One region of the Bradyrhizobium sp. USDA 4454 genome, then DNA from elsewhere that is predicted to be linked to it. Evidence: predicted binding sites of a transcription regulator. Region 1 holds the regulator's gene; each other region holds the start of a gene.
The links. The regulator PhoB, encoded in region 1, activates phosphate uptake and scavenging genes when phosphate is short. The targets are predictions, from matches to a motif close to TGTCATNNANCTGTCAT.
Positions count from the first base shown of each region.

Region 2: the regulator PhoB is predicted to act here: its motif matches at 7,102-7,118, upstream of ACVIW0_RS05820 (esterase-like activity of phytase family protein).
Region 3: the regulator PhoB is predicted to act here: its motif matches at 5,425-5,441, upstream of ACVIW0_RS27730 (alkaline phosphatase D family protein).

Region 1 covers NZ_JBTRCN010000001.1:7,633,231-7,643,039, forward strand. The annotation lists gene ACVIW0_RS35555 (Hsp33 family molecular chaperone) at 1-355, opposite strand, end outside; gene argF (ornithine carbamoyltransferase) at 545-1,471, opposite strand; gene ACVIW0_RS35565 (acetylornithine transaminase) at 1,471-2,673, opposite strand; gene ACVIW0_RS35570 (hypothetical protein) at 2,672-2,911, shown strand; gene ACVIW0_RS35575 (GcrA family cell cycle regulator) at 3,171-3,683, shown strand; gene phoB (phosphate regulon transcriptional regulator PhoB) at 3,943-4,653, opposite strand; gene phoU (phosphate signaling complex protein PhoU) at 4,715-5,434, opposite strand; gene pstB (phosphate ABC transporter ATP-binding protein PstB) at 5,455-6,273, opposite strand; gene pstA (phosphate ABC transporter permease PstA) at 6,270-7,115, opposite strand; gene pstC (phosphate ABC transporter permease subunit PstC) at 7,120-8,109, opposite strand; gene pstS (phosphate ABC transporter substrate-binding protein PstS) at 8,355-9,365, opposite strand; gene ACVIW0_RS35610 (ATP-binding protein) at 9,501-9,809, opposite strand, start outside.
Region 2 covers NZ_JBTRCN010000001.1:1,239,705-1,249,513, forward strand. The annotation lists gene ACVIW0_RS05795 (thiolase family protein) at 1-790, shown strand, start outside; gene ACVIW0_RS05800 (MarR family winged helix-turn-helix transcriptional regulator) at 863-1,321, opposite strand; gene ACVIW0_RS05805 (MFS transporter) at 1,406-2,839, shown strand; gene ACVIW0_RS05810 (mucoidy inhibitor MuiA family protein) at 3,019-4,686, shown strand; gene ACVIW0_RS05815 (hypothetical protein) at 4,793-5,236, opposite strand; gene ACVIW0_RS05820 (esterase-like activity of phytase family protein) at 5,702-7,054, opposite strand; gene ACVIW0_RS05825 (antibiotic biosynthesis monooxygenase family protein) at 7,220-7,555, shown strand; gene ACVIW0_RS05830 (carbohydrate ABC transporter permease) at 7,579-8,475, opposite strand; gene ACVIW0_RS05835 (carbohydrate ABC transporter permease) at 8,468-9,424, opposite strand; gene ACVIW0_RS05840 (ABC transporter substrate-binding protein) at 9,556-9,809, opposite strand, start outside.
Region 3 covers NZ_JBTRCN010000001.1:5,955,840-5,965,648, forward strand. The annotation lists gene ACVIW0_RS27710 (aminotransferase-like domain-containing protein) at 1-776, shown strand, start outside; gene ACVIW0_RS27715 (amidohydrolase family protein) at 784-2,064, opposite strand; gene ACVIW0_RS27720 (hypothetical protein) at 2,296-2,514, shown strand; gene ACVIW0_RS27725 (aldo/keto reductase) at 2,607-3,425, opposite strand; gene ACVIW0_RS27730 (alkaline phosphatase D family protein) at 3,755-5,335, opposite strand; gene ACVIW0_RS27735 (hypothetical protein) at 5,653-6,039, opposite strand; gene ACVIW0_RS27740 (indolepyruvate ferredoxin oxidoreductase family protein) at 6,222-9,695, opposite strand.

The sequences.
Region 1 (9,809 bases):
GCGCCGCGTCGTAGCGCGCATAGGCCCGCAGCCGGTCGGGCGCCTGGAAATCGACGATCAAGAGCGACACCGGACCTTCGGTGCGGGTCTGCAGGATGAAGCGGCCCTCGAACTTGACGGAGGAGCCGAGCAGCGTGGTGAGTACGATCGCCTCGCCGAGCAGCTTGCCGACGGCCGGCGGATAATCGTGCTTGTGCAGGATCTCGTCGAGCGCCGGGCCGAGCCGGGTCAGCCGGCCGCGCAGATCCAGCGCGCCGACCTCGAAGGCGAGCACGGCATCGTCGACAGGAACCGAAGACGGCGCGCGAACCGGCGCCTCGGTGGTGATTTTGATGTCGGGGGATTGTGAAATCATGGCGCTCTATCTGGGGTCTCGGACCGTGAAATAAAGGGGTTCACTCAACGAGGGATCGTCGTCCCGGCGAAGGCCGGGACCATAACCACAGGATTTTGTCGCGGCACAAGGTGTCTCCCCTCGTGCCTGTTTCGTTGGCCGCGGCGTATGGGTCCCGGCCTTCGCCGGGACGACAGTGTTGAAGCGGCCCTACGCGACTTCGTTAAAGCACCAGGCCAGAATGCCCTTCTGCGCATGCAGGCGGTTTTCCGCCTCGTCGAACACCACGGATTGCGGCCCGTCGATCACCTCGTCGGTGACCTCCTCGCCGCGATGGGCGGGCAGGCAGTGCATGAACAGGGCATCGGGCTTGGCGAGCGACATCAGCTTGGCGTTGACCTGATAGGGCCGCAGCACGTTGTGGCGGTGCTCGCCCTCCTTGTCGCCCATCGACACCCAGGTGTCGGTGACGACGCAGTCGGCGCCGCGCACGGCGGCTTCCGGATCGGTGCCGAGCATGATCGGGGCATTGGTCGCCTTGATCCACTCGCGCATCGGCTTCTTCGGCGACAGCTCCGGCGGGGTTGCGACATTGAGCTGGAACTTGAACCGCTCGGCGGCATGCGCCCAGGACGCCAGCACGTTGTTGTCGTCGCCGGTCCAGGCCACCGTCTTGCCCTCAATCGAGCCGCGGTTCTCCTCATAGGTCATGAGGTCGGCCATCACCTGGCAGGGATGCGAACGTCGGGTCAGGCCGTTGATGACGGGAACGGTGGCGTGGGCGGCGAGCTCGAGCAGCGCGTCATGGTTGAGGATGCGGATCATGATCGCATCGACATAGCGCGACAGCACGCGCGCGGTGTCGGCGATGGTCTCGCCGCGGCCGAGCTGCATCTCGGCGCCGGTCAGCATGATGGATTCACCGCCGAGCTGGCGCATGCCGACGTCGAACGACACCCTGGTGCGGGTCGACGGGCGCTCGAAGATCATCGCCAGCGTCTTGCCTTCGAGCGGCTTCCTAGCCTTCTCGTGCGCCTTCAGCTTCGCCTTCATGGCGGCGCCGGCGGACAGCATGTTGCGCAGCTCGGCGAGCGGCAGCTCGTTGATGTCGAGGAAGTGACGGACCGGCTTGCTCATTATCCGGCCTTCCTCGGCTGCGCTGCCGACAATGTCGCGCAGGCGCGCTCGAGCGAGACGATCGACTGGTCGATCTCGGCTTCGGTCACGATCAGGGGCGCCAGGAACCGGACCACATTGTCGCCGGCGCCGACGGTGAGCAGCTTCTCGTTGCGCAACGCGGCGATCAGGTCGCCCGACGGCACCACGGCCTTGACGCCGATCAAGAGGCCCTCGCCGCGCACTTCCGCCAGCACGCCGGGATAGCGGTCGACGACGGAGGCGAGCTTCTGCTTGAGCAGCAGCGACATCTTCTGCACGTGATCGAAGAAGCCGGGCTTGAGCATGACGTCGAGCACGGCATTGGCCGCGGCGACCGCCAGCGGATTGCCGCCGAAGGTCGAGCCGTGCGAGCCCGGCGCCATGCCTTCGGCCGCTTTCGCGGTCGCGAGCACCGCGCCGATCGGGAAGCCGCCGCCGAGCGCCTTCGCGAGCGACATCACGTCCGGCGTGACGCCGGTGCGCTTGTAGGCGAACAAATCGCCGGTGCGGCCCATGCCGGTCTGCACCTCGTCGAAGGCGAGCAGCAGGCCATGCTCGTCGCACAGCGCGCGCAGCGCCTTGAAGAACGCCTGCGGCGCCGAGCGGACGCCGCCCTCACCCTGGATCGGTTCGATCAGGATGCCGGCGGTGTGCGGGCCGATCGCCTTCTTCACCGCCTCGATGTCGCCATGCGGCACCTGGTCGAAGCCGTCCATCGGCGGGCCGAAGCCTTCGAGATATTTCGCCGAGCCGGTCGCGGCCAGCGTGGCCAGCGTGCGGCCATGGAAGGCGCCTTCGAAGGTGATGATGCGGTAGCGCTCGCCATGCCCCTTGGAGAAGTGATAGTGGCGGACCAGCTTGATCACGCCCTCCATCGCCTCCGCGCCGGAATTGCAGAAGAACACGAAGTCGGCAAAGCTCTGCTCGCACAGCCGCGCGGCGAGCGCCTCGCCGTCCGGGCTCTTGAACAGGTTCGACATGTGCCAGAGCATGGTCGCCTGTTCCTGCAGCGCCTTCACCAGATGCGGATGCGCATGCCCGAGCGCGTTCACCGCGACGCCCGAGGTGAAATCGAGATAGCGGTCGCCGTTGGTTGCGATCAGCCAGGCGCCCTCACCGCGCTCGAAGCCGAGATCGACCCGGGCGAAGACGGGGAGCAGATGCGACGAGGCGTTGGTCATGGCGTTCACTGCCGGTTTGAAGCCGACAATTGCCGCGCGCCTTGACGCCAGCGCAGCAACGGCCAGCTTCGGAAAACAAAACGGCCGCCTTTGCGGGCGGCACGTGGCGGGCATTCTATGCTGCGGCGGGTCCGTGTCAATCGCCAGGAGCCGGCCCTTTGCCGGGCTTCCTGCGCTGCCAAGCGAGCGCAATCCGGAGCATTCCGGTGCGGTGGAAAAGCCTCACAGCAATGCTTAACTTTCCGGAACATGTGGACGCACGGCCGCGGACTCTTGCGCCAGAGTCACGCCATATTGTAGCGTTTGGCCTGTCGGGTACGACATCTCGTGCGGCAGTACTGGACCCTCTAAGTAGCCTTTGTGTCTCGCGTAAACGTTCGGGCGCAACACCGCGCCCGGCGAGGGCTAAGGGATTCTGGCCGCAGGGATATTTGTCCAGATTTGGCTCGCAGCGCCGCTCCGATAACTGGCCGGCGCCATGCGAAAGGAAGAATGCGATGACGGTATTGACCTGGTCCGACGATCGCGTCGAGCAGCTGAAGAAGCTCTGGGAGTCTGGCCTGTCGGCCAGCCAGATCGCAGCGGAACTTGGCAATGTGACGCGAAACGCCGTGATCGGCAAAGTGCACCGGCTCGGCCTCTCCGGCCGCGCCAAGGCACCCTCCACGGCGGCGCCGCGGCAGCGCAAGGCGCGCCCCGCCCAGCACATGATGCGGGTGGCGCGCCCGGTCTCGCGCGGCAACACCGCGCTCGCGCACGCCTTCGAGGTCGAGATGGAGCCCGATCCGATCTCGTTCGACAATGTGGTGCCGATGAGCCAGCGGCTGTCGCTGCTCGAGCTCAACGAAGCCACCTGCCACTGGCCGGTCGGCGATCCATCGAGCCCGGAGTTCTTCTTCTGCGGCGGCAAGGCGCTCGCCGGCCTGCCCTATTGCGCGCATCACTCGCGCGTCGCCTACCAGCCCGCCGCCGATCGCCGCCGGCCGTCGGCGAAACCGCAGATCAAGTAGCACTCGGGAAAACTACGGAAGACCTGAAAAACAAATCCCCGCACAAGCGGGGATTTTTTTGTGGGGGCAAAGTCCGGAAGCATCACCAGTGTCGTCCCTGCCTAGTGCGCAATTGCGCACGGGGGCCGGGACCCATAACCACGAATGGGTGTTGTTAGAAAGCCGTCTGGCCGCTTGCCTATTGCGCCGGCCGCGGCGTATGGGTCCCGGCCTGCGCCGGGACGACGCCGTGTTGTGGCGTGTGATCGCTACGCAACCGCTACGGCTGCGGTTCGGCTTTCGCAAAGCGGTCGTCGAGCGCGTAGCCGGCGCCGCGCACGGTGCGGATCGGATCCTGCTCGCGGCCCGGATTGAGCAGCTTGCGCAGGCGGCCGATATGCACGTCGACGGTGCGCTCATCGATGTAGATGTCGCGGCCCCAGACGCTGTCGAGCAGCTGCTCGCGGCTGAACACGCGGCCGGGATGCTCGAGGAAGAATTCGAGCAGCCGATACTCGGTCGGACCGAGATCGATCGGACGGCCCGAGCGCGCCACGCGGCGCTTCTCGCGGTCGAGCTCGATGTCGCCATAGGTCAGGACGGTGGCGAGCCGCTCCGGGCTGGCGCGGCGCAGCAGGCCCTTCACCCGCGCCAGGAGTTCCGGCACCGAGAACGGCTTGACGATGTAATCGTCGGCGCCGGTGGCAAGCCCGCGCACCCGCTCGCTCTCCTCGCCCCGCGCGGTCAGCATGATGATCGGAAGCTGCTTGGTCTCGGGCCGCGCCCGCAGGCGGCGGCACAGCTCGATGCCGGACAGGCCCGGCAGCATCCAGTCGAGGACCACGAGGTCGGGAACGCGCTCCTTGAGGCGGGTATCGGCATCGTCGCCGCGCCCCACCGTTTCGACATCGTAGCCTTCGGCATCGAGGTTGTAGCGCAACAGCGTCGTCAGCGCTTCCTCGTCTTCGACTACCAGAATGCGTGCGCTCATCGGTCTAAATTCTCTCTCTGTGGTGATCCGTTGCCCAGACGCAAAACCGAAACGCCGTCGACTAGCTGTTACCCGGCACCGTGGTGGCAAAATTGGTCATGTCGCCCTTCGGGCGCTTGTCGGTGATCTGCTGGCCCTCGATCATGTAGAACACGGTCTCGGCGATGTTGGTGGCGTGATCGCCGATCCGCTCGATGTTCTTGGCGCAGAACATCAGATGGATGCAGAACGAGATGTTGCGCGGATCTTCCATCATGTAGGTGAGCAGCTCGCGGAACAGCGAGGTGCAGATCGCATCGACCTCCTCGTCGCCCTTCCAGACGTTCATCGCCGCCGGCAGATCGTGCGCGGCATAGGCGTCGAGCACCGACTTGACCTGCGACAGCACGAGATCGGTCATGTGCTCGAGGCCGCGGATCAGCTTCAGCGGCTGGAAATCGCTCTCCAGCGCCGCGACGCGCTTGCCCATGTTCTTGGCGAGATCGCCGATCCGCTCGAGGTCGGTGGCGACCCGCATCGCGCTGACGATCTCGCGCAGGTCGATCGCCATCGGCTGGCGGCGGGCGATCGTCAGCACCGCGCGCTCTTCGATGACGCGCTGCAGATTGTCGATCTCGATGTCGGCGGCGACCACGCGCTTGCCGAGCGCGACGTCGCGCCGGATCAGCGCGTCGACCGACTCGGTGATCATCCGCTCGACGAGGCCGCCCATCTCGGCGACCAGGCGGGTCAATTCCTGCAGGTCGCTGTCGAATGCCTTGGCGGTATGTTCGGAAGCCATCATCTCTCTCCTCAGCCCGGTCAACCGAACCGGCCGGTGATGTAGTCCTGGGTGCGTCGATCGCTCGGCGAGGTGAAGATCTTGTTGGTGTCGTCGAACTCGATCAGCTCGCCGAGATACATGAAGGCGGTCTTGTCGGAGACCCGCGCCGCCTGCTGCATGTTGTGGGTGACGATCGCGATCGTGTAATCCTCGGAGAGCTCCTGGATCAGCTCCTCGACCTTGGCGGTCGAGATCGGATCGAGCGCCGAGCACGGCTCGTCGAACAGGATCACCTCGGGACGCACCGCCACGGTGCGCGCGATGCACAACCGCTGCTGCTGGCCGCCGGACAGCGACAGGCCGGAGGCGTTCAGCTTGTCCTTGACCTCGTTCCACAGCGCGCCGCCGCGCAGCGCCTTCTCGACCCGGTCGTCCATCTCGGACTTCGAGATCTTCTCGTAGAGGCGGATGCCGAAGGCGATGTTCTCGTAGATCGTCATCGGGAACGGCGTCGGCTTCTGGAACACCATGCCGACCCGCGCGCGCAGCAGATTGAGGTCGAGCTTGGGATCGAGAATGTTGGTCTGGTCCAGCATCAGCTGGCCGGTGGCGCGCTGGCCCGGATAGAGATCATACATCCGGTTGAAGATGCGAAGCAGGGTCGACTTGCCGCAGCCGGATGGGCCGATGAACGCGGTGACGCGGTTGGTGCCGAGCGTCAGGTTGATGTTCTTGAGCGCGTGGTGCTCACCATAATAGAAGTTGAGGTTGCGCGCGGTGACCTTCGGCGCCGCTTCCGGCAATGGCACGTGGGGAGCGTGACTGGCGGAGGCTGTCGAAACTGAAAGCTCGGTCATTTTGCGGCCCTTTCGGCACCAAGGATACGCGCGCCGATATTCAACGCGAGCACGGTGAAGGTGATGAGCAGTGCGCCGCTCCACGCCAGTTCCTTCCAGTAGGCGTAGGGGCTCTGCACGAAGTTGTTGATGGTCACCGGCAGGTTGGCCATCGTCTTGGTCAAATCCCAGCTGAAGAACTGGTTCGACAGCGCGGTGAACAGCAGCGGCGCGGTCTCGCCGGCGACCCGCGCGGTCGCCAGCAGCACGCCGGTGATCAGGCCCGACCGGGCCGCACGATAAGCGATCCGCTTGATCACCAGCGAACGCGGCAGCCCGAGCGCGGAAGCCGCCTCGCGCAGCGGATTGGGCACCAGCAGCAGCATGTCCTCGGTGGTGCGCAGCACGACCGGGATCACGATCACGGCGAGCGCGAGGCTGCCTGCGATCGCCGAGAAGCCGCGCATCGGCACCACCACCGCACCATAGATGAACAGGCCGATGATGATCGACGGCGCGCTGAGCAGGATGTCGTTGATGAAGCGGATCACCGAGGTGAGCTTGTCGTGCTTGCCGTATTCGGCAAGATAGGTGCCGGCGAACAGGCCGAGCGGCGCGCCGATGCCGACGCCGATCACGGTCATGATGACCGAGCCGACGATGGCGTTGAGCAGGCCGCCCTCAGTCGAACCCGGCGGCGGCGTGTTCTGGGTGAACAGCTGCACGCTGAGGCCGGCGATGCCGTTGTAGAGCAGCGTGATCAGGATCAGCGCCAGCCAGGTGACGCCGAACAATGCGGCGCCGACGCAGAGCGTGCGGATGACGATGTCGCTGCGGCGGCGGGATTTGTAGATCGGGTTCATGGCGTCACTTTCCCGCCTTCTTCTCGAGCCGCATCAGCATCAGCCGCGCGCCGGCGAGCACAAAGAAGGTCAGCACGAACAGCAACAGGCCGAGCAGGATCAGGCCGGACTGGTGCAGGCCGTCGCTCTCGGCGAATTCGGAGGCGATCGCCGCCGAGATCGTGGTGCCCGGCGCGAAGATCGACGACGAGATGCGGAACGAATTGCCGATGATGAAGGTCACCGCCATGGTCTCGCCGAGCGCGCGGCCGAGCGCCAGCATGATGCCGCCGATCACGCCGACCCTTGTGTAGGGGATCACGACGCTGCGGACGACTTCCCAGGTGGTGCAGCCCATGCCGTAGGCGGCCTCCTTCAGCACCGGCGGCACGGTCTTGAACACGTCGACCGAAATCGCGGTGATGAAGGGCAGCACCATGATGGCGAGGATCAGCGCGGCGTTGAACAGGCTGAGATAGGACGGCGGGCCGGCAAACACCGCGCCGAGCACCGGAACGCCCTCGAAGATCCGGATCATGAACGGCTGGAACGTGTTGGCCAGGAACGGACCGAGCACGAAGAAGCCCCACATGCCGTAGATGATCGAGGGGATGCCGGCGAGCAGCTCGATGGCGATGCCGATCGGGCGACGCAGCATCTGCGGGCAGAGCTCGGTGAGGAACACGGCGATGCCGATGCCGACCGGGATCGCGATCAGCATGGCGATGATCGAGGTGATCAGCGTGCCGTAGATCGGGCCGAGCGCACCGAGCACCGGCGGATCGGCCGAGGGCGCCCAGCGCTGGGTCCAGAGGAAGGCGAAGCCGTATTCCTTCATCGCCGGCCAGGCGCCGACGATCAGCGACAGGATGATGCCGCCGAGGATCAGCAGGACCGAGATCGCCGAGATGCGGGTGATCCAATAGAAGGTGAGATCACCGAGCTTGAAGGCACTGAGGGCCTTGGCGCGATCGTAAGATCCCGCGGCTTCCATCACATCGCCCTGAACAGCCATGTCTGCCACGCCAATTCCCTCTTTACTATGTGAAAGCCACGCAAACCGCTACGCCCGAAGCGATCTTCAGTGACGCTCGTGACCGGGCACCGTTCCGGCCGCGCCGGCCGGAGGCGCGAACCCCGGACCCCTCCCGCGCTTGTTGCCGCGGTGATCGGAGCCCGGGTCTTAATCGCTCAACATCTTGGTCGTTCAACCTGTGCCGCCCTTGAGCGGCGGCACAGGCGTTGTTCGATGCGTGGCACTTAGCTCTTGATGTCCGAGGACCAGGTCTTCTCGATCAGCTTGACGACCGAGTCCGGCATCGGGATGTAGTCGAGTTCTTCGGCCGCCTTGCCACCCTTCTCGAAGGCGTACTTGAAGAACTTGATCGCTTCCTGCGAGGCCGCCTTGTCGGTCGCGTCCTTGTGCATCAGGATGAAGGTCGCCGCGGTGATCGGCCAGGAGGCTTCGCCGGGCTGGTCGGTCAGGATGACGTAGTAGCCGGGAGCCTTGGCCCAATCGGCATTCGAGGCGGCGGCCTGGAAGGCAGCGATGGTCGGCTGCACGGTCTTGCCGGCCTTGTTGACCAGCGCGGTGTAGGTCAGCTTGTTCTGCTTGGCGTAGGCGTATTCGACATAGCCGATCGCGTTCTTGGTCTGGCTGATGTTGCCGGCAACGCCTTCGTTGCCCTTGGCGCCGACGCCGACCGGCCACTCGACCGCGGTGCCGGAACCGACCTTGGACTTCCACTCGGCGTTCGACTTGGAGAGATAGTCGGTGAAGTTGAAGGTGGTGCCCGAGCCGTCCGAGCGGCGCACGACGGTGATCGCGTCGGCCGGCAGGGTCAGCTTCGGATTGAGCTTGGCGATCGCCGCGTCATTCCACTTGGTGATCTTGCCGAGGTAGATGTCGCCGAGCACTTCGCCCGACAGCACGAGCTCGCCCGGCTTGACGCCCTCGACGTTCACGACCGGAACGATCGCGCCCATCACCATCGGCCACTGGACAAGGCCGTCCTTCTCGAGCTGCTCGGCCTTGAGCGGCGCGTCGGTGGCGCCGAAGGTCACGGTCTTGGCCAGGATCTGCTTGATGCCGGCGCCCGAACCGATCGACTGGTAGTTCAGACCGTTGCCGGTCTCCTTCTTGTAGGCGTCAGCCCACTTGGAATAGATCGGGAACGGAAACGTCGCGCCCGCGCCGGTAATATCGGCAGCGAAGGCCGACGTCGATGCGGCGATCATGCCGGCAGCGACGATTGCTTTGATGAAATTCATGGGTCGTCTCCATCTTGTGGGCGAAGCGCCGAATGCGCCCGATCGCGCCCACGCCGGTCCATCTAGGAGCGGTCGGTGCTGCTTTTACGAAGGTTGGATGACAGTTGGATGACAGAACCAAGCGATTGAAAACGCTTAGCTTTGTGTCGGTAACGGGGCCTTCGGCCGGGGAAAACAGGCCGTAAAAGTCGCGCCATTGTTCGGCACGCTCTCGATCAAAAGACGCCCGCGATGACGGTTAAGAATATGTTTCACCAGCGATAATCCGAGGCCCGTTCCGCCCTGGTTTCGGCTGTCGCCGACGTCCACCCGGTAGAAGCGCTCGGTCAGCCGCGGCAGGTGCTCAGGCGCAATGCCGGGGCCGAAATCCCGTACCATGACACGGATTTCGGGGGGCCCCTCGCCCGATGCGCCCGATGCGGCCTGATTGAGCGACACTATGAC
Region 2 (9,809 bases), 6.4 Mb from region 1:
GATCGACCCGGACCTGCTCAAGACCGCGCCGGACATTTTCATGGCGATGATCGACACCGCCGACATCGTCGCCGAGCGCTACAAGCTCAGCCGCGAATACCAGGATGAGTATTCGCTGGAGTCGCAGCGCCGCATGGCGGCCGCGCAGCAGGCCAACAAGTTCAAGGACGAGATCGTCCCGATGAAGACCAAGATGAAGGTGGTCGACAAGGCGACCAAGGCCGAGTCGATCGTCGACTATGTGGTCGATCGCGACGAGTGCAATCGTCCCGAGACCACGCTGGAGGGCCTCGCCAAGCTTGAGCCGGTCAAGGGCCCGGGCAAGTTCGTCACCGCCGGCAATGCCAGCCAGCTCTCCGACGGCGCCGCCGCCGTGGTGCTGATGGAAGCCAAGGATGCCGAGAAGCGCGGCCTTAACCCGCTCGGCCGCTTCGTGGCCTGGGCCTCGGCTGGCTGCGAGCCCGACGAGATGGGCATCGGGCCGGTGTTCGCCGTGCCGAAGCTGCTGAAGCGCCATGGCCTCAAGGTCGACGACATCGACCTCTGGGAGCTCAACGAGGCCTTCGCCAGCCAGTGCCTCTATTCGCGCGACCAGCTCGGCATCGATCCCGAGAAGTACAACGTCAATGGCGGCTCGATTGCGATCGGTCATCCCTTCGGCATGACCGGTGCCCGGCTCACCGGCCACCTGCTACAGGAAGGCCGTCGCCGCAAGGCCAAGTGGGGCGTCGTGACCATGTGCATCGGCGGCGGCCAGGGCGGCGCCGGCCTGTTCGAGATCTACAGCTAAGCGCGATCGATATTGATCGTGTAAGAGGAGCGGCCCGGCGACAACGCCGGGCCGCTTTTCATTTGAGGCCAGTCATGACGCCGGTACATCCGCCGCGGGTTCGCCGAATTCGAGCGCGGCGACCAGTTCGAGCTTGTGCCTGAGATCAGCCGCCTGCCCGGCGCCGAACGCCGTCTCGAAGCGGTCCTGCGCCTCAAGCCAGGCGGCGTGCGACTCCTCAAGCCTGGCTTCGCCGCGCTTGGTCAGCCGTACCAGCCGGCTGCGGCGGTCATTCTTGTCGACGGCGATGGTCAACAGGCCGTCGCGCGCGAGCGGCTTGAGGTTGTGATTGAGCGCGGTGCGGTCGAGCACCAAAGCTGCGGCAAGCTCTCCCATCGTCGGAGCTCCCGTTCGTCTGACATGGACCAGGATGGCGCGCTGGGTGCCGCGCAGCCCCGACGTTGCGAGGACCTGATCGTAGAGCTGCGACACCCGCCGGGTCGCCTTGCGCAACGCGGTCAGATTGCACCTTGTGGCTTCCGTCTTCGCCATTGGCTGCCTCCAAACTGGGCTTGACAGATACATGCATATACACCTAATGGCAATAGATGCATATGCACGTAGCTGGAGGGTGTGATGTCGGAGGTCGAGGCGGAGACCATCGGGCTGGCGGCCGGACCCGAAGCGCGGCCGCGGCCCCGCGCGGCGACCGCAACCCCGCGGCAGGTTTTGGCAATTGTCTCGGTCGGGATCTGCCTGGCAAATCTCGACCTGTTCATTGTCAATGTCGGGCTGCCGAACATCGCGCAGGAATTTCGCGGCGCCTCGTTGGAGGATTTGTCCTGGATCCTGAATGCCTATGCGATCGTCTATGCGGCATTGCTGGTGTTCTTCGGCCGGCTCGCCGAACGCCACAGTCGCAATCTGAGCTTCCTGCTCGGTGTGGCGCTGTTCACGGCCGCGTCGGCGGCGTGCGCGCTGGCATCCAGCGTCGAGCTCCTGGTCGTCGCCCGCATCGCACAGGCCGCCGGTGCGGCATTGATGACGCCGACCTCGATCGGCCTGCTGCTGGCCTCGTTCCCGCCCGAGCAGCGCGCCGGCGCGGTGCGCACCTGGACCGCGATCGGCGGCCTTGCCGCAGCGCTCGGGCCGCTCGCTGGCGGCGTGCTGGTCACCGTCGACTGGCGTTGGATCTTCATCGTCAATGTCCCGATCGGCGTCGTTGCGCTGATCATCGGCTGGCTCAAACTGCCCGACGTGCCCGGCCACGACGTGCCGCGGCCGAGCTGGTGGGCGGCGCTGCTGGTGACCTGCGGCATCGGCGCGCTGACATTCGCCATCGTGAAGACGGATGACTGGGGCTGGAGCTCGCGCGGCGTCGTGCTCGGCTTCGTCGTCGCAGGCCTCTCGCTCGCCGCCTTCGCATGGCACTGCCTGCGATCGCAGAATCCCTTCGTCAACCCGGCGCTGTTCGCAGTCAGGCCGTTTACTGGGGCGACGCTGGTCATGGCGCCTTACTCGGCGGCTTTCGGCGCGATGCTGCTGTCGGTAGCGCTCTGGGAGCAAACCGTGTGGGGGTGGTCGGCGCTGAAGACCGGTCTTGCGATCGCGCCGGGTCCGCTGCTTGTCCCGTTCACCTCGCTGCTGTTTGCCGGTCGGCTGATCGCGCGATTTGGTGCGGCCGCCGTGGTGTCCGCCGGCATCACGTCATTCGCGGGTGGGCTTGCGATCTGGGCAACGCTGCTTGGGGCGGAGCCCAACGTGCCTGCTTTTGTGCTCGGTATGATGCTCACGGGTATCGGCGTCGGGCTGACCTTTCCGACCCTGATGGGCGTCGGCGCCGGTTCGCTGCCGCCGTCGTCGTTCGCCACCGGTTCCGGCGTGATCAACATGATCCGGCAGGCGGCGCTGGCGATCGGCGTCGCGATCTTCATCGCGATCCTGGCTACGCCCGCCACGATGACTGAGCGGATCGCGGCGTTTCATCGCGGTTGGTGGATCATGATCGCGATCACGGTTGCCGGTTTCGTGCCGAATGTTCTGTTCATCCGGCGCCGGACAGGTCGCTGACGCCCGAAAGACATCGCCGCGCCATCCGGCGGCCGCGGTGGTGCCATGGTCGTGCCGCAGCGAAACCTCATTCGAACCAGTCCCTTCCTCGCTGCGTCTCACCACGAGAAACGGCGCGCCTTCGAGTCCGGCGCGCCGTTCATCTCGCGCGCGATGCGGCGCTTTTCCGGAGGGATGTCATGTCAAGGATTACGAATTATCTTGTCACCACCGGCCTGGTGCTGGCGGGGGCGCTGGTTGCCGGGCCGCTGCATGCGGCCAATCTCGATGCGGCCTCGCAGGTCGACGCCGTCACCGTCTATCCCGATGGCGCCAGCGTCAGCCGCGTCATCACGCTGGATCTGCCCGCTGGCGACAACACGCTCATCGCGAAGGATTTCCCGATCGGGCTCGACCCGTCCTCGCTGCGGGTCGAGGGTGAGGGCGGAGCGAAGCTCACGATCGGGGCCATCGACGCGCGGCCACCACGCCCGGTGGAGCCGGCCAACCTGCCCGAGATCGACAAGCGGATCGAGGCGCTGCGCGACCAGCGCGAGGATTTGCAGGGGATGATCACGTCGGCCGAGGCGCGGCGCAAATTCGCCGAGCGTTTCGCCGAGGCCGCGCCGGTCGGGATCGGCGAGAAGGGCGAGGCGCGCCCGGTGAGCGAATGGCGTGCCGCGTTCTCTGCGGTCGGGGACGAGGTCGCAACCGCCGACAACGCGATCCGCGACGCTACGCGCAAGCAGCGCGACATCGATCGCGAGATCGCGCGCCTGGAGGCCGATCGCGCCGCCAAGCCGCCGAGCAAGCTCGAAGTCCGTATCGAGTTGGCATCAGCGGCGGCGACGAAGGCCACGCTGCGCGTGACCTATGCGGTGCGCAACGCCCGCTGGATGCCGATCTATGACGCTCGTCTCGATACCGGCGCCAAGGACCGCAAGCCCGCGATCGAGCTGGTGCGGCGCGCCGAGATCACCCAGTCGACCGGGGAGGACTGGTCGAACGTGGCACTTGTCGTCTCCACTGTACGCGTCGCCCGCGGCGGCAATGCGCCCGATCTCAATTCGCTGATCGTGCGATATCCGCAGCTGCCGCGGCCGCTGGCGGCCGGCCGAGCGTTTGACAGCGTGCAACAGCCCTCGGCGCTGATGCCCGCACCGGCGACGCCTTCGATGGAGCAGCATCTGTTCAAGAAGGCCGAGGAGCAGGAAGCTGCGGCCGAGGTCGGGGCCTTCCAGGCCAGCTTCAGGATTCCGGGCCGGGTCAGCGTCGCCGCCAATGAGGGCGCAAAGAGCCTGCGCATCTCGACGGCGACGATTACGCCCGATCTCGCGGTGCGTGCGGTACCTGTGCTGGATCCGACCGCATTCCTGGAGGCGAGCTTCGTGCAGGCCGACGACGCGCCGCTGCTGCCGGGGCTGGTCGCGATCTATCGCGACGGCATCTTTGTCGGCCGCAGCCGGATGGCGACCGCCGCCAAGGACGAGACCGTGCGGCTCGGCTTCGGCGCCGACGACAAGGTCAAGATCGAGCGCACGGTGGTGAAACGCAACGAGGGCTCGGCCGGCCTGATCGTCACCACATCGAAGACCGACGAGCGCGCGTTCAAGACCACGGTGCGCAACGGCCACGACTTCCCGATCAAGGTCGCGATCCAGGATCAGCTCCCGGTCAGCGAGAACGACGATATCGTGGTCGAGATGTTGCCGTCGTCGACGGCTGCGACGACCACCAATCTGCGCGATAAGCGCGGCGTGCTGGAATGGGCGTTCGAGGCCAAGGCCGGTGAGGTCCGCGATATCAACTTCGCCTGGCGGATGCGCTGGCCCAAGGACAAGGGCGTGGTGATGGTGCCGGCGGGCTGAGGCCGCGCTGGTAGCCGATGACATCGCTACCGATCTCAGGCATCACTTTGCCAAGTGCAAAAAGCCCGAGATCGGGCGTCGGGCGGAATGACGCGGTCGACGCCGGCTAGAAGCCGGCGTTCTCCTCCAGCCATTGCTGATTGTCCCAATGCGCGCGGCGGCCGAGGACATGGTCGCGGGCATCATCCATGAAGCGCACCTTGCTGGCGAGTGCGCCGAAGAAAGCCGCAAGCGCCACGATCCACGGCCATAGATGCATCAGCAGCGAGCCGGGGATCTGGTTGGCAAATCCCGCCTGCAGCGCGCCCGTTGCGAAATAGGCCAGTACGGCCCATGCAAGGGCCAGGATTGTCGCCACGACCTGATAGGTGTTCTGATGAAGCCGCACCAACCATCGCATCAGGCACAGATAGGCAAAGTAGACGATCACGCCGAGTATCAACGCAGTGCATGGCGGCGGCAGGCCCCAGCTCTGGTCCCAGGCCAGGTACGCAATGAAGCCCGCGGCGATCAGCGCCTCAACATAGGTTAGCGTGGATTTCTCGCTCATGCTTTGCCCCGAAGCGATTCAGTATAGGCGGAGGCTATCATCGTCTAGCGCGTTGCTAGAAGGGTAATTGTAGAACAACCGTTGGGAATGGGCGAAGCCAGACGGCGCATGCGCATGCTCGCAGGTGCGATACGACGTTTTGTGACGACCGGAGCGCAAAGCGAGGCGTCGTAGCTCTATCACCGTCACCCTGAGGAGGCCGCAAAGCGGCCGTCTCGAAGGGCGACGGCCGAGCTGTCTCTGCCCCGCGCATGGGGCCGTCCATCCTTCGAGACGCCGCTTCGCGGCTCCTCCAGGACAAAGGCGAAGCCTTTGCGCGGGGATGACGGGACTAGCCATCCACAAATTCACTGTCATGCTCCGCCCAGTACGCCGCGGCTTATCTATTGAACTCGAACGCCTCTGGAATACTGGGTCGCCCGGTTGAACCGGGCGACAACACCGTTATTTGTGGCGAGAACTGCATTACTTCGCCTTCAGGAAGTCGCCGACTTCCAGCAGCACGAACTCGTCGTCATCGGCCTTGTTCGGATCGCGGCTCGAGGAGAACGGCAGGTTGTTGTCGTTGCCGACGATGATGTGGGTGTCGTCGACCCGGTCGACGTTCTCGATGGTGAAGAACGGGAAGGTGTAGACGCTGTCATTCAGCGGCTTGCGCGCCTTCTTGTTCGGATCGCGGATCTTCAAGAGGTCGACATAGGCGATCTTGCGCACCGGCTTGCCGACATTGGCGTCGGACAGCTCGATCTTGTAGACGCGCTTGAACCTGGCGAGGTCGGGGAAACAGGTCTCGCCGCGCCGGCCCTGCGGGCAGGCCTTGTCGGCGGTGCCTTCGCCATTGTCGCGCTCGATCACCAGCCCCTGGGCCGGATCGATCATGTTGAAGTCGCCGATCGCATTGCCGTTCTGCTCGAATACATAGTGCCAATAGCGTCCAGTGAACTTCTCCGCCGCGACGTCGAATTCGAGGATGCGCGAGGCTTCCTTGCCGTCGACCTTCTCCCAGTCCTTCTTGTCGGCGTCCCACAGCGGTCCTTCGAGCAGGCCGTAGAGGAATTTGCCGTCCTTCGAGGAGGCAAAGCCTTCGTAGCCCTTGGAGCGGCGCAGATTGACGTTGTTGTAGGTGGCGCCGGGCGCGCCGGGCGACTGCACCGCCCAGTGATCGGGCGAGCGCACCGGCTTGCCGTCGGCGAGCGTCTCGAACACCGCGAGGATCTTGCCGGTCTTGTCGGCCTTCAGGATGTAGGGCCCGAACTCGTCGCCGATCCAGAACGTGTCGTTGATGATCTGAAAGCCCTCGGTGTCGAAGTCGGCGCCGGTCAAGTAGCGCTTGGCGGTGTCCTCATGCACGATGCGGAACGGCACCTTCCTGTCGGGATCGTGCAGGAACACGGTCTCCTGCCGCTCGATCGTGCCGCCGGCCCAATCCATCTTGTAGCGGTTGAGGTACAGCATCGAGTCCGCCGAGTTGTAGCGCGAGCCCATGCCGTTGTCGGTAATCACCCAGAACGAGCCGTCGGGCATCGCCTTGATGCCGGAGTGGCCCTGCAACGGCTGGCCCTTGAACGGCAGCGACACGCCGGTCGGCCGCTCGTAGGACTTGCCCATCACGGTGCCGATGGCGTCGACGCGCTTGCCGGTGGTGTATTTGCCCGAGGTCTTCAGATCATCAGGCGCATCGGCCGGCGCGTCGATGAAGCTCTCCGCCGGCGTTACCACATGTCCCGCCAGCGTTGCCGGGAATTCACCCTCGCTCTGCGCGAACGCCGAGGTGGCGAGCAGGAGCGAGGTGACGGAGCAGAGCAGGGACAAGCGCATGGTTGATCTCCCAAAGGATAAACGATGCGGTGTTCTCCGAGCCGCCTGTTACAGCCGGCTGACAGTTTTGTGAATGGTCGCAAAATGTCGCAGGATAGATCGTGCTATCGACGAGTTCAGCTGGCAGGATGCGAAGGCATCCGCTGCGTAGAGGAGAAGGCTTTGATGTTCATCGCAATGAACCGGTTTCAGGTCATCAAGGGCAAGGAAGAGGCGTTCGAGACGGTTTGGAACACGCGCGATTCCTATCTCGACGATGTCCCGGGCTTCATCGAGTTTCACCTGGTGAAGGGACCCGAGGCCGAGGACCACACGCTCTATGCAACTCATACCGTGTGGGCCAGCAAGTCGGCGTTCGAGGACTGGACTAGGTCGGATGCGTTCCGCCGCGCCCATGCGCGCGCCGGTAACGAGACCGGCGGCAGCCTTTATCTCGGACACCCAAAATTCGAAGGATTCCAGGTGCTGATCACTGAGCGGGCGAGGACCGCTGCGGTGTAACGTCGATCATCACCGGAATCCCGCTACTCCTTCACAGCCCCCGTCAGTGACGACACGTAGTAGTCGACGAATAGCGAATAGAACAGTGCGACCGGCAGCGAGCCGAGCAGCGAGCCCGCCATCAGCGCGCCCCATTGGTAGACGTCGCCGGTGACGAGCTCGGTCAGGATCGCGACCGGCACCGTCTTGTTGGCGCCGCTCTGGATGAAGGCGAGCGCGTAGATGAACTCGTTCCAGGACAGCGTGAAGGAGAAGATGCCGGCCGAGATCAGGCCGGGCACCGCGAGCGGCAGCGTGATCCGCCACAGGATCTGCAGCCGCGTCGCGCCGTCGACCAGCGCGCATTCCTCGAGCTCGTAGGGGATCGACTTGAAATAGCCGATCAACAGCCAGGTGCAGAACGGCACCAGGAAGGTCGGATAGACCAGGATCAGCGCGAGCGGCGAGTCGAACAGGCCGAACTGCACGATCACGGTGGCGAGCGGGATGAACAGGATCGACGGCGGCACCAGATAGGCAAGATAGATGCCGAGCCCGACATAGGGGCTGCCGCGGAAGCGCAGCCGCTCGATCGCGTAGGCGGCGAGCGTGGAAGCAAACAGCGACAGGAAGGTCGAGCCGATCGCCACCAGCATCGTGGTCTTCAGCCAGCGCGGATACGAGGTGTCGAACAACAGATGCTTGACATGCGCGAGCGTCGGCGAGGTGATCCAGAACGGATTGTGCTCCTTGTAGTTCAGGAGCTCGGCGTTCGGTTTGAACGAGGTGATCGCCATCCAATAGAACGGGAACAGCAGGATCAGGATGAAGCAGGCGAGCGGCAGATAGATCATCACCACGCGCCGGGCGCGGGAATCCCACGCCATCGTGTCGGGCGTGGCGCTGGCGGCGTTGGAGGATTGGGCTGCGACGTCAGTCATTGGCTTCTCCCTGCTGCCATTTGCGGCGGGCGAGGCCGAAGTAGCTGAACAATGTCGCGAACACCAGGAACGGGATCATCGAGACCGCGATCGCGGCACCTTCGCCGAGCTCGCCGCCGGCGATGCCGCGCTGGAACGCCAGCGTCGCGAGCAGGTGGGTCGAGTTGACCGGACCGCCGCGGGTGATGGCGTAGACCAGCTGGAAATCGGTGAAGGTGAAGATGATCGAGAACGTCATCACGATCGCGAGAATCGGCATCATCATCGGGAAGGTGATGTAGCGGAAGCGCTGCCAGGAGGTGGCGCCGTCGAGCATCGCCGCCTCGTAGAGCGAGGGCGAGATGGTTTGCAGGCCGGCCAGCAGCGAGATCGCGACGAACGGGATGCCGCGCCAGATATTGGCCGCGATCAGCGAGAACCGCGCCGGCCAGGGCGAGCCGAGGAAGTCGACATTGCTGTCACGCCAATGCAGCACGTCGACCAGCAGATAGGAGATGATCGAGAACTGCGGATCGTAGATCCACCAGAACGCCAGCGCCGACAGCACCGTCGGCACGATCCACGGCAGCAGCACGATCGCCCGGATCAGGCTCTTGAGCGGGAAATGGTTGTTGAGCAGCAGCGCCAGCCAGAAGCCGAGCGCGAACTTCCCGAAGGTCGCGACCGCAGTATAGAAGATCGAGTAGAACACCGCGTTCCACCACAGCGGATCCTTGAGCAGATACTGGAAGTTCTCCAGCCCGATATAGATGCCGCGCTGTCCGATCGTGGTATCGGTGAAGGCGAGCCAGATGCCAAGGCCCAGCGGATAGGTGAGGAACACCAAGAGCAGGCCGACCGCGGGCGCCAGGCACATCACGATCAGGAACGGCTTGTAGTCGAACAGGCGCGTGAGCCAGCCCGGCTGGTGCAGTGCTTGTCCTCGTGAGGGCAGTGTCGTGACAGACATCAGATCCTAGTCCCGGTCTGATTTTTTCAAAGGTCATTCCGGGATGGTGCGTCAGCACCAGACCCGGAATCTCGAGATTCCGGGTTCGATGCTGCGCATCGCCCCGGAATGACAGCGGCTTTGGACCGCCGTTACCGGCCCTGCCGCCGGAAGTACCGCTTGGCGCGCTGTTCGGCTTCCGCTGCGGCGGCCTCCGGCGTTGCCGCATCGGTCGCGACCGAGGCGCACATCTGCACCAGCACGTAGTCGGCATTGACGGCGCCGGTCGCGGTCGAGATCGGCCCCTTGTAGCCGTTGTAGTAGGGGCTCTTCATGGTGTCCTTGAAGATCGCGACCTTGGGATCGCCCGACCACACCGCAGCGTCGGCGTAAGCGGCGAGCGGCT
Region 3 (9,809 bases), 1.7 Mb from region 1:
ATGCGTTGGCGGCCGCGCTCGCCGATCACAAGCAGCGCGGCATCACGCCGAAATACATCTACACCATCCCGACCGTGCAGAACCCGACCGGCTCGATCCTGCCCGAAAGCCGACGCGCCGAGATGCTGAAGCTGTCGAAGGAATACGGCGTGCCGATCTTCGAGGACGATTGCTATGCCGATCTGATCTGGAACGGTCAGCGGCCGCCCGCGATCTACGCCATGAGCACGCATGGCGGCGTGATCCATATCGGCTCGTTCTCGAAATCGATCGCGCCGGCGCTGCGGGTCGGCTTCATCGTCGCGCCGTGGGAAATCATGTCGCGGATGCTGCCGCTGAAGACCGATGCCGGCTCCGGCGCGCTGGAGCAGATGGTGCTCGCGGAATATTGCGCGCCGCATTTCGCGACCCACGTGCCCAAACTGACGCGAGGACTGCGCGCAAAACTCGACACGCTAATGGAGGCGCTCAACGAGCAGTTCGGCACTGCGGCCGAGTTCGAGGCACCGAAGGGCGGCATTTTCCTCTGGGTCAAGCTGCCCGACAATGTCGACACGTTGAAGCTCTATCAGGCCGCACTTGCGGCCGGCGTCTCGATCAATCCGGGACCGGAATGGTCGACCAGCAAGGCGCATTCCGGCAGCCGGCTGCGGCTCTGCTTCGCGAGCCCCTCGCACGAGCAAATTCGCGAGGGTGTCGCGGTGCTGGCCGAGGTGTGCCGCAAGGAATTCGGCGTGCCCGCGCGTAGCAGCAATGTCGAGAAGCGCGGCTCATGATCCGCGCTCACCTCACCGAAAACGGCGCCTGATAGGGCCTTCCGAACGGCACGCCGTTGACCACGGTTTGCACCGGCTTCAGGTGCTGATTGCCGTCGCGCCTGTTGTTGCGGGTGTCGACGAAGGTGACGGGACCTTCGACGAGATCCATGATCGCGACGTCGCCGGGCGCGCCGCGCTGCAGCGTGCCGATCTTGGGCGCCCGGTTGATGATCCGCGCCGGCGCCGAGGTCGCCATCGCGACGACCTGATCCAGCGAGGAGCCCATCGCCAAGAACTTGCTCATCACGTTCGGCAGGAACGGGATGCCGGGCGAATTGCCGGAGAAGACGTGGATGTCGGAAGAGATCGTGTCGGGTGTGCAGCCCGCCGGAATTGCGATCTCGGCCACCGTAAAGTCAAAACTGCCGCCGCCATGGCCGACGTCGAACAGCACGCCGCGCTGCTTCGCCGCGAGCGCTGCGGGCAACAGCTTGCCGTCCTGCACGATGTTGGTGAAGGCGCCGGACATGTTCGGCGCGCCGGAATAGGCATGGGTGAGGATATCGCCCGGCCGCAGCAGATCGAGAATGTCGGACATCAGCTCCTTGGTCTCGACGCCGCCGATATGCACCATCATCCGCGCCGGCCAGCCGCACATCTCGCACGCCTGGATGCCGCGCTTCAGCGGCTCGATGCCGTGCTTGAAGATGACGTTCTCCGACATCCGCACCTTGACCCCGATCAGGAAGTCCGGGTTCTCGGCCAGCGCCATCGCGCAGGCTTCGACCTGGGCGTTGTCGATGTTGTAGAGCTCGGCCACCGGGAACGCCGACAGGCCGTTATTGGCGATGTGGACGAAAGCATAGATCCGCGTCCGCGACTGCGCCACGATGAAGCGTCGCAGCGCCGCGAGGTTGTTGACGCCGGCGTCGCCAGCCGAGACCACGGTAGTGGTGCCCTGGAATTGCACCAGCTCGTCGGCGGGAATGCCGATCGCGGATCCATAGGGGTAGACGTGGCAGTGCAGATCGACGAGGCCCGGCATCACGAGCTTGCCCGACGCGTCGATGATCTTGCTGGCGCGCGCGGCCGGAATCTCGTCCTCGATCCCCTCGATCAGGCCCCAGCGGATGCCGATGTCGCGCTTGCCGCGCAGCGACTGGCTGGGATCGATCACGTCGCCACTCTTGATCACGAGGTCGAACTTGTCGTCCGGCCCCATCGCGGCTGCGGCCGGCCCAGCAATGGCGGCAGCAGCCGCCGATCCCGTACCCTTCAAGAAATCCCGGCGTGAAAATTCGCTCACCGCAACGTCCCCCCGAACATTGATTTTCTGGTGCGATGATGCGTCGGACGCAGTAGTTAGGCAAGGCCGCCGAAGGAGGCGATGACGCTTACCTATCGGTTGTGCAGCGATCGCAAGGCGAGCGCTGCACCGCAAGAGTTGCTGAACAAGCGTTCAGAAAACTCGTCCAGTTCCGGAGGAACGTTTCGATGCCTGCACGGTTTTCTCGTCACATCATTTGAGGAGGATGACATGAAAAAGATTGGTTTTGTTCTTGCGGCGATTGGCACGCTTGCAGTGGCCGTTCCGTCGATCGCGAGCGCCGAGACCGTCGTGATCAAGCGCGGCCATCACCATCACTGGGATCGCGGCTGGGGTGCGCGCGCCGAGATGCGCCATGACCGTGGTTGGCATCGCGGCTGGCATCACGACCATGACCGCACGGTCGTGATCCGGCGCGATCGCTACTAATCACCGACACATCCAAGAGTCCGACACAACGGAAAATGGCTCCTCGCGGAGCCATTTTCTTTTTCAGCTTTCTTGTTCGGTGGTCGACGGGTTCAGTCCCACGCCGGGGCAAATCCCGGATTGACGCAGCGCATGTCCTTGCGCAATGCCGCAATCGCCTTGCGATCGTCGTCGTCGAGTCTGACCTTCAGCGCGTCGAGATTGGCCTGCTGGCTTTCGGCACGCGAGGCTTTCGGGATCGCCGCGACGCCGTCCTGATCGAGCAGCCATTTCAGCGCCACCTGGGCTGCGGTCGCATCATGCTTCCTACCGATTTTCGCCAGCGTCTCGTCGGTCGCGAAACGGCCCTGCGCCAGCGGGCAATAGGCCACCAGCGGGATCGATTTCGCGGCGAGATATGTCCGCACCGGGGTCTGGTCCAGCATCGCGTGATATTCGATCTGGTTGCAGGCGATCGGCGCCTTGATCTCTTCGACCACGGTCTTGAGCAGCGCGGTGGTGAAATTGGCGACGCCGATGGCACGGACGCGGCCCTCCTGCTTCAGTCGCATCAGTGTCTCGAACACCGCCGGCAGCTTCATATTCTTCGACGGCCAGTGCACCAGATAGAGATCGACATGGTCGAGCCGCAGCTTCTTCAGGCTGGCGTCGAACGCGGTCCGGATCGCATCCGGCGCCAAATTCTCGTGCCAGACCTTGGTGGTGACATGCAGGTCCTTGCGCGGGACATTTGAGGCAGTGATCGCCGCGCCGATCGGCTCTTCATTGGCGTACATCTCGGCGGTGTCGATGTGCCGGTAACCGAGCCCGAGTGCGCTCTCGACCGCCGCGCGGCAGGCATCGCCCTGCATGCGGAAAGTGCCGAGCCCGAGCCGCGGCAGGCTGATGCCCTGTGTCTGCAGATTTTCCATGGATAGCTCCTGACGCGTGGGACGCCGAAGAAATCGACGACGTCACGCCAGCAAATCGTTTCGTGGGAATGAAATTGGCAGGACTGCCAGCGCACAGTCTGCCCGCAAACCGCCCCTTCGGGCAAGGGCGCAAGCAATCAAGATGTCGCGACGGGACTGGTGGTGGGGCTAGTGTCCCGAATCTGAAGTTCGCATCACTTGCCGCACCTTCGGAGCGAACTGCGGATTCGATAGGGACACTAGCAAACTTATGATTCTAGTGTGCTTTATGAATGCGAAGTTCGTGAAAGTGGCTGCCGCGAGACCGTATGAACTTCGCATTCAGCACACTAGATGTGCTGCGCCATGATCTGGCCGGGCCGCGCGTCCGGCCTTGGCTCGATGACGACCGACCAGAGATCGTGGTTGTCGACGTCCTTCAGCGTCACCGTCATCACACCGGTCTTGCCGTCGATGTCGACGCGGCCGAAGAATTGCAGGCCGAAGCAGGGCGCGAGATTGTCGCCCTGCTCGGCGGTGCAGCCCTTCTGGTAAATCGCCTTCGGGCCGAAGGTGTTGTCGAGCGCGCCCGGCGACCAGGTGCCTGCATGCAGCGGGCCGGAGACGAACTCCCAGAACGGCTCGAACTCCTGGAACACGGCGCGGTTCGGATCATAGTAATGCGCCGCGGTGTAGTGCATGTCCGCCGTGAGCCACACCGTGTTGCGGATGCCGGCGCGCTTCATGAAAGACAGCAGATCGGCGATCTCGTGCTCGCGCCGCTCGGGCGGCCCGTCGCCGAGCGCAACCGCATCGAGGCTGATGAGGCCGATCGGCAGATCGGCCGCGATCACCTTCCAGACAGCGTCCGATGCCGCCAGCTCGCGCTTCAGCCAGGCAAGCTGGCTTTCGCCGAGAATAAAGGTCTGCTCTGGATCGCCCTGCTTGTTCCAGCTCGAATCGCGGTAGGAGCGCATGTCGATGACGAAGACGTCGAGCAGCGGCCCGTAAGCGATCTTGCGATATACCCGGCCATCGCGCTCCGGCATCAGCCGCATCGGCATGAATTCGTGGAACGCACGCCGCGCCCGCGCCACCAGCTTCGCATTGCCGTCGGCGTCGTAGCCGGTCGCGTCGGCGGTGCCGATCGGCGACCAGTCGTCCGCCACCTCATGGTCGTCCCACTGCGCGAACACGGGCACCTCGGCATGGAAGGCGCGGAAATTCTCGTCGAGCCAGTTGTATTTGTAGTTGCCGCGAAACTGCTCAAGAGTCTGCGCGACGACGGATTTCTCAGGGGTGACGATGTTGCGCCAGATCTCGCCGTTCGGCAGCGCCTGCTCCGACGGCACCGTGCAATCCGCATAGATGTGATCGCCGGAATGGATGAAGAAGTCCGCCCGCTCGTTCAGCATGGTGCGATAGCTCCGCAGGCCGCCGCGCGCGGGGTCGATGCCCCAGCCCTGGCCGACGACGTCGCCGGACCAGACGAACGAGACCGAGCGGCGGTCGACAGGCGCGGTGCGGAAATGGCCGATGCGGCTTTCGCCGACAAGGCCGTCGCGATCCTCGAAGCTGACGCGATAGAACAGGTCCTGCCCCGGCGGCAGGCCATCCAGCAGCAGTTTTGCGGTGAAGTCGCGTTCCGGCAGCGCGTCGGCGGTCGCGCTGCGCAGGATGCTGCCAAAGCTCTCGACGGAAGCGCATTCGATCCGCATGCGCGCAGCGCGATCGGCGCGGGCCCAGATCACAGCGGAATCGCCGGCGACGTCGCCGGACTGGATCCCCGCGATCACGGGCCGATCCACGGCCCGGCTCAGATAGGGCCTTGCCAGCGCGCCCAATCCAGCGAGCGCAGCCGTCGACGCCGAGCGCACCAGAAGTTGACGCCTTGTAAGGCCTCGCCCCCTTGCGGAGATCGCTGTCGGCATCGAACAACCTTCGTCGAATCGCAACGAAGGTTTTGCCTGCGCCGTTTGACTCCGCCCTGACGGTTTCTTGACTCTCGGCCGACGGTTTTACGACGGCGGGATGACTTAGGGGATTCTGGGAATGGCATCGAGCAACGAGCGCTCACGCGCCAAACCCGTCATCCTGAGGAGGCGCGTCGCGCCGTCTCGAAGGATCGACGGCCCGGCGCCCGGCTACTAGATCGGGGCCGTGCATCCTTCGAGGCTCGCTCCGCTGCACCTCAGGATGACGGGATAGCTGTCCAGGCGAATGAGACAACCAGAAGCGCCGCCGCCTCTCACCGCTGCCAGTTGCAGATGCCGCCGGTGCGGCACGGCCAGGTCTGGATTCGCGTATCGCGGGCTTCGGCATCGAGCGGGTTGGAATGCCGACGCGCGAGCTTGGCGCGAGCAGGAACGTGCGCGACTGCGCGCTTCCGCTCTCGCGGTGCCGTCTCGCGCGGCGTCGTCACCTTGGTGGTCCACACCGGCTTCTGCCGCTCGACCTTCGGCTCCTCAACCTTCGGTTCGGCGGCTGCACGCTGATCCGGACCATGGTCGGCCTTCGCCTCGACCGGAACCGGCTCGAACTGCGCCGGCGGGCCAAGCGGCTTCGGCGACAGCACGGCCCGGGAGAGATCGAGGCTGAAGAACTCGCTCGGGCGGTAGTCATCGGCCAGCGCCACACCACCCCATGCCAGGCACGCAGCGCAAACAGTTGCAACCAAAACGTTTTTCAGGACCGTCAAAAGGGCCTCCTGAAATCACTCGAACAGAACAGCCATCATGTAGGAACCCGGCCGCGCGAATCCAGCCGCTGGTTGCGGGCAGGGTTACCGGTCAACCAGGGCGGCCGGGGAAAGTTCCCCTATTCGGCCGCCTGCGCCAGCGGCTGGCCGATCGCACGCTCCAGCCGCGCGCATTCGGTGCGGTAGCGGGCGACGTTGCCTTCCTTGATGTGGCCGTAGCCGCGCACGAGGTCCGCAGCCTTGGCCAGCGCTACCAGCCGCGGCAGATCGAGCGGCTTGTTGCCGTCGAGATGACGCAGGATCATCGCCGAATACTCGACCGGCAGCGCGCGCTCCATCTTGCGCTCGGCGGTGTAGCCGAAGATGTCGAATGCGGTGCCGCGCAGGCCCTTCAGGCCGGCCAGCAAGCCGAACGCCTTGAAGATCCACGGGCCGAATTCGCGCTTCTGCAACCGCCCGGTGACGGGATCGCGCTGCGCCAGCAGCGGCGGCGCCAGCAAGACCTTCAAACCCGAATTGCCCTCGAACTGCTCCCTCAAGGCCTTCGAAAACTCGCCATCCGAATAGAGCCGCGCGACCTCATATTCGTCCTTGTAGGCCATCAGCTTGAACAGGCCTTTTGCAAATGCCTCGGTCAGGTGCTGCGAGCCCGGCGCCGCCGCGGCCTCGGCCGTGCGGACGCGCGCGACGTCGTCGAGATAGCGCTTGGCGTAGGCCGCGTCCTGGTAGTCGGTGAGGAATTTGGCGCGGAACGCGATCGCCTCATCGAGCGTCTTCTTGGCAGGAGCTGTGCCCGCATTCTTGAAGCGCGCGGCGCTGACCACGCGCTGCAGGTCATGCGCGGCAAGCCGCCCCCACGAGAACGCGGTCTTGTTCATCTCGATCGCGGCGCCGTTGAGCTCGATTGCCTTCAGGATCGCCTCCAGCGACAGCGGGATCGCGCCGCGCTGGAACGCGAAGCCGAGCATGAAGGCGTTGGTCGCGATGCTGTCGCCCATCAGCGCGGTGGCAAGCCCCGTGGCGTCGAGGATGTCGAGATCGCCGGGCGTCACGGCGCCGTTCAGCGCATCGCGCATCGAGCCGGCCTCGAAATCGATATCGGGATCGATCACGAAGCTCGCCGTCGGCAGCAGATCGGCGTTGACGACGGCGCGGGTGACGCCGCGTTCGGCGCGGCTCAGCGCCGGCACGCTGGTGGCCACGACGAGATCGCAGCCGAGGATCAGATTGGCATTGCCCGGCGCGATGCGGACCGTGGTCAGCATGTCCGAGGTCGGCGCCAGCCGGACATGGCTCACGACCGCGCCGTTCTTCTGTGACAGGCCGGTGAAGTCGAGCGTCGAGCAGGCCAGCCCCTCGACATGTGCGGCCATGCCGAGCAGCGCGCCGATGGTGATAACGCCGGTGCCGCCGATGCCGGTGATCAGGATGTTGTAGGGGTTGCTCAACGCGGCCACAGTCGGCGTCGGCAGGTCGGCGAACAACGCCTTCGGATCGGCCGCGGTGCGGTCGGCCTTGCGCAGCTTGGGATCCTGCACCATCACGAAGCTCGGGCAGAAGCCCTCGATGCAGGAGAAATCCTTGTTGCAGTTCGACTGGTCGATGCGGCGCTTGCGGCCGAGCTCGGTCTCCAGCGGCTGCACCGAGACGCAGTTCGACGCCACCGAGCAATCGCCGCAGCCTTCGCAGACGCGCTCGTTGATGAAGACGCGCTTGGCCGGATCGGGAAACAGCCCGCGCTTGCGGCGGCGTCGCTTCTCGGCGGCGCAGGTCTGGTCGTAGATCAGGACGGTGAGGCCTTCGATCTCGCGCAAGGTGCGCTGCACGGCATCGAGCTCGCGGCGATGGTGGATGGTGGCGCCCGGCGGGAAATAATTGGCGGGATATTTGTCCGGATCGTCGGAGACGATCGCAAGTTTCTTGGTGCCCTCCGCCCAGACCTGATGCGCGATCTGCGATACCGTGAAGCCGCCTTCGGCGGGCTGGCCGCCGGTCATCGCCACCGCATCGTTGTAGAGGATCTTGTAGGTGATGTTGACGCCGGCGGCCGCGGCCGCGCGCAGCGCCAGAAGGCCCGAATGCGTATAGGTGCCGTCGCCGAGATTCTGGAACACGTGCTGTTCGCTGGTGAACGGCGCCTGCCCGATCCAGCTCACGCCCTCCGCGCCCATATGCGAGATGGTCTGGGTGTTGCGGTTCGGCACTGACAACGCCATGCCGTGACAACCGATGCCGGCCATGGCGCGGCTGCCCTCGGGAATCTTGGTCGACGAATTGTGCGGGCAGCCCGAGCAGAAATACGGTGTGCGTTGCAGCTTCGCGGTGCCGGTGCCCTCGGCCGGGCGATCGAACGCCTCGAGTTTTGCCAAACGCTGCTCCAGCAGCGGACTGCGATGGCCGAGCTTGCGCAGCCGTGCCACGACGGCGGCGGCGACCATGGTCGGCGTCAGCTCGCCCTCGCTCGGCAGCAGCGGCGCGCCGCTCTCGTCGCGCTTGCCGACCACCGACGGACGCCTCGCAGCGTCCATGTTGTAGAGGATGCGGACCAGCTGGTCCTCGATGAAGCCGCGCTTTTCCTCGACCACGAGCACGTCCTGCAAGCCCTCGGCGAAGGCGCGCGCGCCGTTGGCTTCGAGCGGCCAGGTCAGCGCCACCTTGTAGATGCGCAGGCCCAGCGCCTGCGCCTCGGCATCGGTGATGCCGAGATCGGCGAGCGCCTGGCGCAGGTCGAGATAGGCCTTGCCGGTCGCCATGATGCCGAGCCGCGCCGGCTTGGAATCCAGCACGATGCGGTCGAACCGGTTGGCGCGGGCGAAAGCCGCGATGGCCTCCATCTTGGGTCCGTGCAGACGACGTTCGGCCTCCAGCGGCGGATCCGGCCAGCGGATCGAGAGCCCGCCCGGCGGCATCTCGAAATCACCGGGCATGATGATCCTGATGCGGTCGGGATCGCTGACGATCGAGGCCGAGCTTTCCACCGTCTCGGAGATCGCCTTGAAGCCGACCCAGCAGCCGGAATAGCGCGACAGTGCGAAACCAAGGATGCCGAGATCGAGATAATCCTGCAGCGTGGCCGGATTGACCACCGGCATCAGCGCCGAGGCGAACACCTGCTCGCTCTGATGCGCGAGCGTGGAGGACTGGCAGCCATGGTCGTCGCCGGCGAGCGCGATCACGCCGCCATTCGGCGAGGTGCCTGCCGAATTGGCGTGCTTGAGCGCATCGAGCGAGCGGTCGACGCCGGGGCCCTTGCCGTACCAGATGCCGAACACGCCATCGACCTTGGCGCCGGGGAACATGCCGACCTGTTGGCTGCCCCAGACCGCGGTCGCCGCCAGGTCCTCGTTGAGGCCGGGAACGAAGGCGATGTCATGCTGTTTCAGGAAGGATTTCGCCCGCCATAGCGCGTGGTCGTACATGCCGAGCGGCGAGCCGCGGTAACCGGAGATGAAGCCGGCGGTGTTCAGCCCGTGCGCGCGGTCGCGTTCGCGCTGCAACATGGGCAATCGGACCAACGCCTGGGTACCGGAGAGGAAGATTCGCTTGGTGTCCAACCGGTACTTGTCGTCCAGTCCAACTTCCATCAACGCCATCAGGCTCCCCGTCGGTTAAGTCATGCCGGTCCGAACCGGTCTTTTCTGCGAATGATCATGCATCAGCATGCACTGATTTTGTTATGCATGAACAGCCCTGTTCCATGGCCGCAG